Regions from separate parts of the Lysinibacillus fusiformis genome, predicted to be linked through region 1. Evidence: a T-box and tRNA genes for the amino acid it is inferred to sense, from the RefSeq annotation. Region 1 holds a T-box; the other regions hold tRNA genes.
The links. A T-box is a leader RNA that pairs with one kind of tRNA and senses whether it is charged. The one in region 1 lies ahead of tyrS (tyrosine--tRNA ligase), so its partner is inferred to be a tRNA-Tyr.
Positions count from the first base shown of each region.

Region 2: it has a tRNA-Tyr gene. The T-box ahead of tyrS (tyrosine--tRNA ligase) is inferred to sense a tRNA for this amino acid. The anticodon was not compared.
Region 3: it has a tRNA-Tyr gene. The T-box ahead of tyrS (tyrosine--tRNA ligase) is inferred to sense a tRNA for this amino acid. The anticodon was not compared.

Region 1 covers NZ_CP070490.1:493,462-497,725, forward strand. The annotation lists gene JTI58_RS02430 (cobalamin-binding protein) at 1-518, shown strand, start outside; gene tyrS (tyrosine--tRNA ligase) at 570-1,838, opposite strand; T-box leader at 1,923-2,131, opposite strand; gene JTI58_RS02440 (transglycosylase domain-containing protein) at 2,234-4,264, shown strand, end outside.
Region 2 covers NZ_CP070490.1:952,113-956,376, reverse strand. The annotation lists rRNA gene JTI58_RS04890 (23S ribosomal RNA) at 1-1,722, shown strand, start outside; rRNA gene rrf (5S ribosomal RNA) at 1,833-1,948, shown strand; tRNA gene JTI58_RS04880 (tRNA-Asn) at 1,965-2,041, shown strand; tRNA gene JTI58_RS04875 (tRNA-Ser) at 2,047-2,138, shown strand; tRNA gene JTI58_RS04870 (tRNA-Glu) at 2,163-2,237, shown strand; tRNA gene JTI58_RS04865 (tRNA-Val) at 2,253-2,328, shown strand; tRNA gene JTI58_RS04860 (tRNA-Met) at 2,358-2,432, shown strand; tRNA gene JTI58_RS04855 (tRNA-Asp) at 2,436-2,511, shown strand; tRNA gene JTI58_RS04850 (tRNA-Phe) at 2,528-2,600, shown strand; tRNA gene JTI58_RS04845 (tRNA-Thr) at 2,613-2,688, shown strand; tRNA gene JTI58_RS04840 (tRNA-Tyr) at 2,698-2,781, shown strand; tRNA gene JTI58_RS04835 (tRNA-Trp) at 2,795-2,868, shown strand; tRNA gene JTI58_RS04830 (tRNA-His) at 2,882-2,957, shown strand; tRNA gene JTI58_RS04825 (tRNA-His) at 2,997-3,072, shown strand; tRNA gene JTI58_RS04820 (tRNA-Gln) at 3,092-3,166, shown strand; tRNA gene JTI58_RS04815 (tRNA-Gly) at 3,174-3,248, shown strand; tRNA gene JTI58_RS04810 (tRNA-Cys) at 3,257-3,330, shown strand; tRNA gene JTI58_RS04805 (tRNA-Leu) at 3,378-3,458, shown strand.
Region 3 covers NZ_CP070490.1:2,084,074-2,088,337, reverse strand. The annotation lists gene JTI58_RS10285 (nitric oxide synthase oxygenase) at 1-321, opposite strand, end outside; tRNA gene JTI58_RS10280 (tRNA-Glu) at 970-1,041, opposite strand; tRNA gene JTI58_RS10275 (tRNA-Asn) at 1,043-1,119, opposite strand; tRNA gene JTI58_RS10270 (tRNA-Ile) at 1,127-1,200, opposite strand; tRNA gene JTI58_RS10265 (tRNA-Gly) at 1,205-1,278, opposite strand; tRNA gene JTI58_RS10260 (tRNA-Phe) at 1,284-1,359, opposite strand; tRNA gene JTI58_RS10255 (tRNA-Ser) at 1,366-1,458, opposite strand; tRNA gene JTI58_RS10250 (tRNA-Ala) at 1,472-1,547, opposite strand; tRNA gene JTI58_RS10245 (tRNA-Pro) at 1,564-1,640, opposite strand; tRNA gene JTI58_RS10240 (tRNA-Arg) at 1,656-1,732, opposite strand; tRNA gene JTI58_RS10235 (tRNA-Lys) at 1,751-1,823, opposite strand; tRNA gene JTI58_RS10230 (tRNA-Gln) at 1,837-1,911, opposite strand; tRNA gene JTI58_RS10225 (tRNA-His) at 1,921-1,996, opposite strand; tRNA gene JTI58_RS10220 (tRNA-Trp) at 2,040-2,113, opposite strand; tRNA gene JTI58_RS10215 (tRNA-Tyr) at 2,118-2,201, opposite strand; tRNA gene JTI58_RS10210 (tRNA-Thr) at 2,209-2,284, opposite strand; tRNA gene JTI58_RS10205 (tRNA-Asp) at 2,293-2,368, opposite strand; tRNA gene JTI58_RS10200 (tRNA-Val) at 2,373-2,448, opposite strand; rRNA gene rrf (5S ribosomal RNA) at 2,460-2,575, opposite strand; rRNA gene JTI58_RS10190 (23S ribosomal RNA) at 2,641-4,264, opposite strand, start outside.

The DNA.
Region 1 (4,264 bases):
CGCAGGATCTTATAACCCTCGGTAAGGCTTGTCAAGTGGAAGAACAAGCAAAGAACATTGCTGAAGAGTATATACATTCCATCGAAAAAATGCATTCCATTGCACAAACCATCCCGAAGAAACCTACCCTCTATTGGGAATGGTGGCCAAATCCTATTTTTACTCCTGGGAAAATAAATTGGCTAACGGAAATTAGTGCTCTTGCTGGTGGCATCAATCTATTTCAAGATGTAGAACTTGCCAGTGTTCAAACTGATTGGACAGATGTTGTTGAACGTAAGCCCGACTACATCATGATGGCTTGGGTTGGTGTAGCATTTGAGCGTATACAACCTGCTCATTTATTAAAACGTCCATATGCCAAAGAGCTACATGCCGTTCAATCGGAACAGCTTCATGTAATGGAAGAATGGCTGTATTGTCGCCCTTCTCCACGACTTATTGAAGGTGCTATAAAGCTTGCAAAAATACTGCATCCTAAAGAATATGAGCAATTAAAACCTCCGAATTTCTTATGATTAAAAAACCACATCCCCTCGTTTTTGGGAATGTGGTTTTGCTAATAGAAATTATACAAATTTCACCATATGATATTTTTTCTTACCTCGACGGACAATGCTGAATGCATCCTCTAAACGATCCTTCGCATCGAATACATAGTCTAAATCCGTCACTTTTTCACCATTTACACTAATTGCACCATTTGATACGTCCTCACGTGCTTGACGTTTTGAAGATGAAATGCCTGCTTCTACAAGAAGGTCAACAATGTTTTTGTCCTCTTTAGCCATTTCAATAGAAGGAACATCTTTAAAAGCATCCTTCATTTCTTCAGCTGAAAGTGCTTTTAGATCCCCTGAGAATAAAGCTGCTGTAATACGAATGGCTTGCTCTAATGCCTCTTGACCATGAATTAAACGAGTCATTTCTTCAGCTAGCGCTTTTTGTGCCTTACGTAAATGCGGCTCCTCCTCTACAGAGACTGCTAATGCTTCAATTTCTTCACGAGAAAGGAACGTGAAGATTTTTAAGTATTTAATGACATCTGCATCAGCAGCATTGATCCAGAATTGGTAGAACTCATATGGAGATGTTTTCTTACTATCTAGCCATACAGCACCACCTGCTGTTTTACCAAACTTTGTGCCATCTGCCTTTGTTACTAATGGAATCGTAATCCCAAAGGCTTTCGTTTCTTCCTCGTGTGTTTTACGAATAACCTCTAAACCTGTTGTAATATTACCCCATTGGTCAGAGCCACCTACTTGAATACGGCAATTGTAGTGATTGTATAAATGATTGTAATCAATACCTTGAATTAACGTATAGGCAAACTCTGTAAACGAGATTCCTGTGTCAAGACGAGAAGCAATCGTATCCTTTGCTAACATATAGTTCACGTTAATTAATTTCCCGTAATCACGTAAAAATTCAATTGTGTTTATATTACCAATCCAGTCACGATTGTTCACAAGCTGAGCACCATTGCCATCTTCCGCAAAATCAAAAATACGTTCTAATTGACTACGGATTCCTTGAACGTTTTTATCGATTTGCTCTACCGTTTGTAATTGACGCTCTTCTGAACGACCAGATGGATCACCGATCATCCCTGTCGCACCACCAACAAGTAAAATTGGACGGTGACCCGCTTTTTGGAAGCGACGAAGTGTTAACAATGGAACAATATGTCCAATATGCATGGAGTCAGCTGTTGGATCTACACCACAGTATAAAGATACTGATTGTTCATCTAATAGTTTTGCCATACCTTCCGCATCTGTTTGTTGGTAGAGCAAGCCACGCCATTCTAAATCTTGTAATAATTCGTTTGTCATGTTCATTCCTCCTAAAATGGTTGAAATTCGTTACGTGCATGGACATTTTTAAATAAAAAAAGTCCCTACACGCAAACAATTGCATGCAGGGACGTTAAGTTGCAAACTAACGCGGTACCACCCAGCTTGAAGATGTCATCCACCTTCCACTTCATTCAATCGCCTTTATCGCAGGCGCGCACGTCTAAGCTCCAAGCACGTAATTCGTCTCTACATTATGACCAGTTTTCACCAACCACCGGCTCTCTAAACAGGGAATATAGACACTACTGCAAACTCTTCATCACCAGAAAACTATAAACATAATTCTATACGATTCTTTTTCAAAGTCAATAACTATGTTCGTGCTAAAACAATATGTGCTATAATAGACAAGATTTTAGGAGGTCGATACATTGAAAGATTGGATTGAAAAAATCAATGCAAAGATCGATGAATTACTTGAACAAAAATGGATGAAGAAATTACGTATTTCAGGTAGTGTTACCTGGAACTTATTTTTACTATTTTTAGTCTTTGCATTGGTTGGTACTGTATTTGTCGGTTCAGTTGGAGCTGGTTATTTTGCTTCTCTTGTAAAAGAAGAACCGCTACGCTCAAAAGAAGAGCTACGCGATCAAATTTTTAGTTATGAAGAAACCAGTGAAATTTATTTTGCCAACGATATTTATATTGGGAAATTGCGGACAGATTTAGACCGACGTGAAACTTCGCTTAGCAATGTTGCACCAGAGGTTGTGAATGCTGTTCTGGCAACAGAAGATGAATATTTCCGAGAGCATAACGGAATTGTACCAAAAGCGGTTATTCGTGGGTTATTACAAGATGTCACAAATTCTGCTACGCAAACAGGTGGATCTACACTTACCCAGCAGCTTATTAAAAACCAAGTACTAACAAATGAAGTATCCTATGAACGTAAAGCTAAGGAAATTTTACTGGCGATGCGTTTAGAACATTTTATGACGAAGGAAGAAATATTAGAGGCTTATTTAAATATTATTCCGTATGGTCGTAACTCTTCAGGACGAAATATTGCAGGTGTTGAAACAGCTGCTGAAGGGATTTTTGGCGTAAAAGCAAAAGAATTGTCTCTTCCTCAAGCTGCGTACATAGCTGGTATTCCACAGGCACCATTTGCTTATACACCATTTACGAATACAGGTGAACTGAAAAGTGAAGAAGCTTTGAAACCAGGTATTGATCGTATGAAAACAGTACTTTATCGTATGAAAGAAGCTGGTTATATTGACGATGCGCAATATAATGAAGCGTTAAACTATGATATTGCTGCAGATTTCCGCGGACCAGAAATGCGTGCGGAGGATCGTTATCCATGGCTGACTTATGAGCTTGAAGCTCGTGCAAATGACATTATTGCTGAAAAACTAGCAAAAGATGATGGGATTGACCCAGAGCGCTTAAAGTCAGAAAAAAAATTAAAGGATAAATATACGATTTTAGCAGATCGTGATGTTCGTTCTAAGGGCTATCGCATTTACTCAACTATTAATAAAGATATGTATGATGCGATGCAAAAAGCAGCAAAGGACTTCCAGTATTATGGACATACGTATACTGGTAAAGGGAAAGACCCTGTTACTGGTGAAGAAATTGATATTGAGATGCCCGTACAGGTAGGTAGTATTTTAATAGAAAATACCACAGGTCGCATTTTAAGCTTTGTCGGTGGTCGAGACTTTAAAACAATTCAAGTAAACCACGCAACACAAGCTTACCGTTCTAACGGTTCTACAATGAAGCCATTACTTGTTTATGGTCCTGCTATAGAATATGGAGTTATTGGTGCAGGTAGCCCATTAGTTGACGTGAAATTCTCTATTGGTAAATGGAGTCCAAGCAACTATATTACAAGTGATGAGCGAGGACTTATTCCTGCACGTGAAGCATTAGCAGACTCTCAAAACATATCAGCGCTACGTTTATATAATGATATTATTAATAGACGCCCCGCTGATTTGTTAGTAAAAATGGGATTCACAAAATTACACCCAGATGACTTCACTAACCTAGCAACTGGTATTGGTGCTTTAAGTGAAGGGACTACTGTAGAAGAAAATACAAATGCCTTTGCTACTTTTGCAAATGGTGGTCAATTCATTGATGCCTATATGATTGATCGTATCGAAGACCAAGAAGGCAATATTATTTACAAACATGAGGTAGAACCTGTTCAAGTATTTAGCCCAGAAACATCCTATATCGTGACAGATATGTTACGTGATGTTCTTACTAAAGGTACAGGGACAATGGCACGAAATACCTTAAAATTCTCTTCTGATTTCGCTGCAAAAACAGGGACTTCTCAAGAGTATAAAGATGTTTGGCTAGTTGGTTATAACCCAAATGTATCTCTTGGTGTTTGGATGGGTTACGATCAACCTCGTACACTTTATGCATTTAAC
Region 2 (4,264 bases), 460 kb from region 1:
TGGATTGACATCTACGATGTCAGTGGTAGGAGAGCGTTCTAAGTGCGTTGAAGTCAGACCGGAAGGACTGGTGGAGCGCTTAGAAGTGAGAATGCCGGTATGAGTAGCGAAAGACGGGTGAGAATCCCGTCCACCGTATGACTAAGGTTTCCTGAGGAAGGCTCGTCCGCTCAGGGTTAGTCGGGACCTAAGCCGAGGCCGATAGGCGTAGGCGATGGACAACAGGTTGATATTCCTGTACCACCTCCTCACCGTTTGAGAAATGGGGGGACGCAGTAGGATAGGGTAAGCGCGCTGTTGGATATGCGCGTCCAAGCAGTAAGGCGTGTGTGTAGGCAAATCCGCACACTGTAACGTTGAGCTGTGATGGCGAGTCCGTATGGACGAAGTTCCTGATTTCACACTGCCAAGAAAAGCCTCTATCGAGGTGAGAGGTGCCCGTACCGCAAACCGACACAGGTAGTCGAGGAGAGAATCCTAAGGTGTGCGAGAGAACTCTCGTTAAGGAACTCGGCAAAATGACCCCGTAACTTCGGGAGAAGGGGTGCTCTTGAGCGTGCAAGCGCATGAGAGCCGCAGTGAATAGGCCCAGGCGACTGTTTAGCAAAAACACAGGTCTCTGCAAAACCGTAAGGTGACGTATAGGGGCTGACGCCTGCCCGGTGCTGGAAGGTTAAGAGGAGTGGTTAGCGCAAGCGAAGCTGCGAATTGAAGCCCCAGTAAACGGCGGCCGTAACTATAACGGTCCTAAGGTAGCGAAATTCCTTGTCGGGTAAGTTCCGACCCGCACGAAAGGCGTAACGATCTGGGCACTGTCTCAACGAGAGACTCGGTGAAATTATAGTACCTGTGAAGATGCAGGTTACCCGCGACAGGACGGAAAGACCCCGTGGAGCTTTACTGTAGCCTGATATTGAATTTTGGTACAACTTGTACAGGATAGGTAGGAGCCAGAGATCTCGGAGCGCCAGCTTCGAAGGAGGCGTCGGTGGGATACTACCCTGGTTGTATTGAAATTCTAACCCATGCCCCTTAGCGGGGCAGGAGACAGTGTCAGGCGGACAGTTTGACTGGGGCGGTCGCCTCCTAAAAGGTAACGGAGGCGCCCAAAGGTTCCCTCAGAATGGTTGGAAATCATTCGTAGAGTGTAAAGGCACAAGGGAGCTTGACTGCGAGACCTACAAGTCGAGCAGGGTCGAAAGACGGGCTTAGTGATCCGGTGGTTCCGCATGGAAGGGCCATCGCTCAACGGATAAAAGCTACCCCGGGGATAACAGGCTTATCTCCCCCAAGAGTCCACATCGACGGGGAGGTTTGGCACCTCGATGTCGGCTCATCGCATCCTGGGGCTGTAGTCGGTCCCAAGGGTTGGGCTGTTCGCCCATTAAAGCGGTACGCGAGCTGGGTTCAGAACGTCGTGAGACAGTTCGGTCCCTATCCGTCGTGGGCGTAGGAAATTTGAGAGGAGCTGTCCTTAGTACGAGAGGACCGGGATGGACACACCGCTGGTGTACCAGTTGTCTTGCCAAAGGCATCGCTGGGTAGCTATGTGTGGACGGGATAAGTGCTGAAAGCATCTAAGCATGAAGCCCCCCTCAAGATGAGATTTCCCATTACGCAAGTAAGTAAGATCCCTCAAAGACGATGAGGTAGATAGGTTCGAGGTGGAAGTGTGGTGACACATGGAGCTGACGAATACTAATCGATCGAGGACTTAACCAAAACGTTTGAAACATTCAATGCACGTTTATCCAGTTTTGAAAGAATAAAATATTATAATATACTTGTAATTTTTATAAGATATGTTATAATAAGTATTGTCTTTCAAATAGTCTAGTGATGATGGCAAAGAGGTCACACCCGTTCCCATACCGAACACGGAAGTTAAGCTCTTTAGCGCCGATGGTAGTTGGGGGCTTCCCCCTGTGAGAGTAGGACGTCGCTAGGCTATATACTAAAATTATTCCGAAGTAGCTCAGTTGGTAGTAGCACCTGACTGTTAATCAGGTTGTCGCAGGTTCGAGTCCTGCCTTCGGAGCCATTCTTGGAGAGTTGTCCGAGTGGCCGAAGGAGCACGATTGGAAATCGTGTAGGCGGTTAACACTGTCTCAAGGGTTCAAATCCCTTACTCTCCGCCAGCACTTTGATTTGTTCCAATAGTTGGCCCCTTGGTCAAGTGGTTAAGACACCGCCCTTTCACGGCGGTAACACGGGTTCGAATCCCGTAGGGGTCACCATTTAAATACCCAGATGGAGGATTAGCTCAGCTGGGAGAGCATCTGCCTTACAAGCAGAGGGTCGGCGGTTCGAGCCCGTCATCCTCCACCATTATTTTTTACAATAGTATATATCATTATCGCGGGGTGGAGCAGTGGTAGCTCGTCGGGCTCATAACCCGAAGGTCGTTGGTTCAAATCCGGCCCCCGCAACCAAATGGTCCCGTGGTGTAGCGGTTAACATGCCTGCCTGTCACGCAGGAGATCGCCGGTTCGATCCCGGTCGGGACCGCCATTTATTTTAATAACATGGGTCAGTAGCTCAGTTGGTAGAGCATTAGATTGAAGCTCTAAGTGTCGGCGGTTCGATTCCGTCCTGACCCATCATGTTTTTTTGCCGGTGTAGCTCAGTTGGTAGAGCAACTGACTTGTAATCAGTAGGTCGTGGGTTCGACTCCTATCGCCGGCACCATGTATTCCCGGAGGGGTAGCGAAGTGGCTAAACGCGGCGGACTGTAAATCCGCTCCTTAGGGTTCGGCGGTTCGAATCCGTCCCCCTCCACCAGTTTTAATCTAATAGGGGCATAGTTTAACGGTAGAATAGAGGTCTCCAAAACCTTTGATGTGGGTTCGATTCCTACTGCCCCTGCCAATTTAATTTTATGGCGGTTGTGGCGAAGTGGTTAACGCACCTGATTGTGGTTCAGGCATTCGTGGGTTCGATTCCCATCAGTCGCCCCATTTAATTTTAAATTAGAATAATACCAAATAGTAATTATGGCGGTTGTGGCGAAGTGGTTAACGCACCTGATTGTGGTTCAGGCATTCGTGGGTTCGATTCCCATCAGTCGCCCCATTTTTATCTAATTATCTTTTGGGGTATAGCCAAGCGGTAAGGCAACGGATTTTGATTCCGTCATGCCCTGGTTCGAATCCAGGTACCCCAGCCATTTTTTTGCGGAAGTAGTTCAGTGGTAGAACACCACCTTGCCAAGGTGGGGGTCGCGAGTTCGAACCTCGTCTTCCGCTCCAAGTATGATGGCGGCATAGCCAAGTGGTAAGGCACAGGTCTGCAACACCTTTATCACCGGTTCAAATCCGGTTGCCGCCTCCATATTTTAACTGCTAATCGGTTTATCCGATTTTTTTTATCTCCATTATGCCGGTGTGGCGGAATTGGCAGACGCGCACGACTCAAAATCGTGTTCCTTTGGAGTGTCGGTTCGACCCCGACCACCGGTATCATCAAATTAATAAAAATTAAGAAAGCTCATAAATCTTGATATAACAGGGTTTATGAGCTTTTTATATTAGGGGAATTGCAACAGGTTTAGAAAGAGAAGGATTCTTTTTGAAGAAAAGGTCAACGAGAATAAAAAAAGTATAGAAAATTCATTGGAAGAGAATAGTATGAGTTTTAACGTAGAAGTTACTCATGGGTTTGAATCTCCAAAGGAATCATTAGAAACATAATTAAAACAAGAATGTTTATATTAGCATTCTTGTTTTTTTATGTGATAAAACATTGTGTGTCAGAACGTTCGCTATGATAGACTAAGCAGTTATGTTTATGTAAAACAGGTAAATTTGTTTTACAAATTTTACAGGGCTTTGGAGGGTAATAAATATCTTTACAATATTTTTCTATAAAGGTTGTGCCATTTTAGACGCCTGAAAAGAATAGGTTTATCCTATAGATTTTAGGTAAAAGACAAAGACATCTGTTTCAACATCAATAATTTTTTGAACTTTGGTGGAGAGAGAATATTTTCTTTTATACATTGATTTTTAGATTTCTATTTTTAAGATCTTTCATGGACCAATAAAACCCTACGAGTTGCATCTTCTAGTTGATTGAGAGTTAACAATCAACTAGAAGGTGCAGTTTTTATATATGTGTTGAGTGATGGACTTGATGTGGATGTAATCGATAGCACAAGAGTTGACATTTTACTCCACTACATTTATATAATCATAAACGTAATGGAGTAAGTAGAAAAAATACGGTTATGTGGAAGAAAGAAGATGATAAGAGTAAAGAGACTGTT
Region 3 (4,264 bases), 1.6 Mb from region 1:
TGAAGCAAACACTGTTATAGTTGGACGGATCTTCCCACAATTTGTTGCATAATCAATATGTTCTAGTAATTTTTGAAAAATATCCTGTTCATCTAAAACATCACGTGCATCTACCACATGCAGTGACTGCCAAAATAGACGTCCGATACATTTATTGCTATTACGCCATGCCACTCTTGCACCAAAAACTAGCTCCTCAGTTGTTGGGTAATATTCACCTGCATTTTCAACTTCCTGTAATCTATTCTTTAACCAAAGTTCTGATTTATTTTGTTCTGTCTGGTATAAACTTAAAAATTGCTGTATCTCCTGTATATTCATATCGATTCCTCCACTTATCCTCATATTAGAGGAACAAAACGACAAGCACCATGAAAATAGTACTTGAAAAAACATACATATTTTATATATGAAATAGTTTGTTCAAATTTAATCTGTAGATTCTCTTTCGTAAAGAGAATCTACATAGTGTTGAAAAACAAAACTAACAATAGAATTTTTGTGAAAGGTGAAAATGGTTTCCGTTGCAGGCTACTTGCTTTCCTGTGGGCGAGCGCCGAGCCGCTTCCTCCGCTCCCGCTCCGTGCAGGGGCTCGCCTGTCTCGCTATCCCACGGGAGTCAAGTAGCCCTCCACTCCAACCTACAAAATGTTTACTTTTTTAGCAAAGATTTTCAAATAAAGTGAAGGTCTTCACTACCCTTTATGAAGGGGTGTTGTCACTATTGCACATGGTTGATTGGAGTGGAGCCAGCGTCACAGATGAGACACTGGAGTGAACGCAGTGAGGGAAACGGCTCATCGGACATCTCTTGGAAAGGACGCTGACGGAACGGGAATCAACCCCTCGCCTTGCCAAAAGCTCTTTTTCTGCTATTGTCATGATCTTTTTTCAACAACATGAAAAAGGAGAATGTACTTAAAGGAAATAGAAAAAAGCATGTAACACACATCTGTGCTACATGCTTGATGACCCGTACGGGATTCGAACCCGTGTTACCGCCGTGAAAGGGCGGTGTCTTAACCACTTGACCAACGGGCCGTGGCTCCGAAGGCAGGACTCGAACCTGCGACAACCTGATTAACAGTCAGGTGCTACTACCAACTGAGCTACTTCGGAATAATGATGGGCCTAAATGGACTCGAACCATCGACCTCACGCTTATCAGGCGTGCGCTCTAACCAGCTGAGCTATAGGCCCATTTTGGAGCGGGTGATGAGAATCGAACTCACGACATCAGCTTGGAAGGCTGAGGTTTTACCATTAAACTACACCCGCAATAATGGTGGGTCAGGACGGAATCGAACCGCCGACACTTAGAGCTTCAATCTAATGCTCTACCAACTGAGCTACTGACCCGGAAAATGGAGGAGGTAGAGGGATTCGAACCCCCGCGCGGTGTTACCCGCCTGTCGGTTTTCAAGACCGATCCCTTCAGCCAGACTTGGGTATACCTCCAAAAATATTAAAATGGTGGAGCCTAGCGGGATCGAACCGCTGACCTCCTGCGTGCAAGGCAGGCGCTCTCCCAGCTGAGCTAAGGCCCCATTTTATCATGAAAGATGGTCGGAATGACAGGATTCGAACCTACGACCCCTTGGTCCCAAACCAAGTGCTCTACCAAGCTGAGCTACATTCCGTAAACGTGAATTTATTGGCGCGCCCGACAGGAGTCGAACCCATAACCTTCTGATCCGTAGTCAGACGCTCTATCCAATTGAGCTACGGGCGCATATTAATTAAAAAACGATGAGCCATGAAGGACTCGAACCTTCGACCCTCTGATTAAAAGTCAGATGCTCTACCAACTGAGCTAATGGCTCGTAAAATAAAAAATGGCTGGGGTACTAGGATTCGAACCTAGGCATGACGGAATCAAAATCCGTTGCCTTACCGCTTGGCTATACCCCAATTTTGAAATGGGGCGACTGATGGGAATCGAACCCACGAATGTCGGAACCACAATCCGATGCGTTAACCACTTCGCCACAATCGCCACTATAAAATAATAGCTATATATGAACGAGTACCTCAATACCTGGCAGGGGCAGTAGGAATCGAACCCACACCAAAGGTTTTGGAGACCTCTATTCTACCGTTGAACTATGCCCCTAAAATGGTGGAGGGGGACGGATTCGAACCGCCGAACCCTAAGGAGCGGATTTACAGTCCGCCGCGTTTAGCCACTTCGCTACCCCTCCAAGGGAATGGTGCCGGCGATAGGAGTCGAACCCACGACCTACTGATTACAAGTCAGTTGCTCTACCAACTGAGCTACACCGGCAATAATAATGGCGGTCCCGACCGGGATCGAACCGGCGATCTCCTGCGTGACAGGCAGGCATGTTAACCGCTACACCACGGGACCATAATGGTGGAGGATGACGGGCTCGAACCGCCGACCCTCTGCTTGTAAGGCAGATGCTCTCCCAGCTGAGCTAATCCTCCACAAAAAATAAGCGAAGCGATGTCCTACTCTCACAGGGGGAAACCCCCAACTACCATCGGCGCTAAAGAGCTTAACTTCCGTGTTCGGTATGGGAACGGGTGTGACCTCTTTGCCATCATCACTTCACTTATTCAGTTGAAAGACTTATTCTTTCAAAACTGGATAAACGTGCATTGAATGGTTCAAACGTTTTGGTTAAGTCCTCGATCGATTAGTATTCGTCAGCTCCATGTGTCACCACACTTCCACCTCGAACCTATCTACCTCATCGTCTTTGAGGGATCTTACTTACTTGCGTAATGGGAAATCTCATCTTGAGGGGGGCTTCATGCTTAGATGCTTTCAGCACTTATCCCGTCCACACATAGCTACCCAGCGATGCCTTTGGCAAGACAACTGGTACACCAGCGGTGTGTCCATCCCGGTCCTCTCGTACTAAGGACAGCTCCTCTCAAATTTCCTACGCCCACGACGGATAGGGACCGAACTGTCTCACGACGTTCTGAACCCAGCTCGCGTACCGCTTTAATGGGCGAACAGCCCAACCCTTGGGACCGACTACAGCCCCAGGATGCGATGAGCCGACATCGAGGTGCCAAACCTCCCCGTCGATGTGGACTCTTGGGGGAGATAAGCCTGTTATCCCCGGGGTAGCTTTTATCCGTTGAGCGATGGCCCTTCCATGCGGAACCACCGGATCACTAAGCCCGTCTTTCGACCCTGCTCGACTTGTAGGTCTCGCAGTCAAGCTCCCTTGTGCCTTTACACTCTACGAATGATTTCCAACCATTCTGAGGGAACCTTTGGGCGCCTCCGTTACCTTTTAGGAGGCGACCGCCCCAGTCAAACTGTCCGCCTGACACTGTCTCCTGCCCCGCTAAGGGGCATGGGTTAGAATTTCAATACAACCAGGGTAGTATCCCACCGACGCCTCCTTCGAAGCTGGCGCTCCGAGATCTCTGGCTCCTACCTATCCTGTACAAGTTGTACCAAAATTCAATATCAGGCTACAGTAAAGCTCCACGGGGTCTTTCCGTCCTGTCGCGGGTAACCTGCATCTTCACAGGTACTATAATTTCACCGAGTCTCTCGTTGAGACAGTGCCCAGATCGTTACGCCTTTCGTGCGGGTCGGAACTTACCCGACAAGGAATTTCGCTACCTTAGGACCGTTATAGTTACGGCCGCCGTTTACTGGGGCTTCAATTCGCAGCTTCGCTTGCGCTAACCACTCCTCTTAACCTTCCAGCACCGGGCAGGCGTCAGCCCCTATACGTCACCTTACGGTTTTGCAGAGACCTGTGTTTTTGCTAAACAGTCGCCTGGGCCTATTCACTGCGGCTCTCATGCGCTTGCACGCTCAAGAGCACCCCTTCTCCCGAAGTTACGGGGTCATTTTGCCGAGTTCCTTAACGAGAGTTCTCTCGCACACCTTAGGATTCTCTCCTCGACTACCTGTGTCGGTTTGCGGTACGGGCACCTCTCACCTCGATAGAGGCTTTTCTTGGCAGTGTGAAATCAGGAACTTCGTCCATACGGACTCGCCATCACAGCTCAACGTTACAGTGTGCGGATTTGCCTACACACACGCCTTACTGCTTGGACGCGCATATCCAACAGCGCGCTTACCCTATCCTACTGCGTCCCCCCATTTCTCAAACGGTGAGGAGGTGGTACAGGAATATCAACCTGTTGTCCATCGCCTACGCCTATCGGCCTCGGCTTAGGTCCCGACTAACCCTGAGCGGACGAGCCTTCCTCAGGAAACCTTAGTCATACGGTGGACGGGATTCTCACCCGTCTTTCGCTACTCATA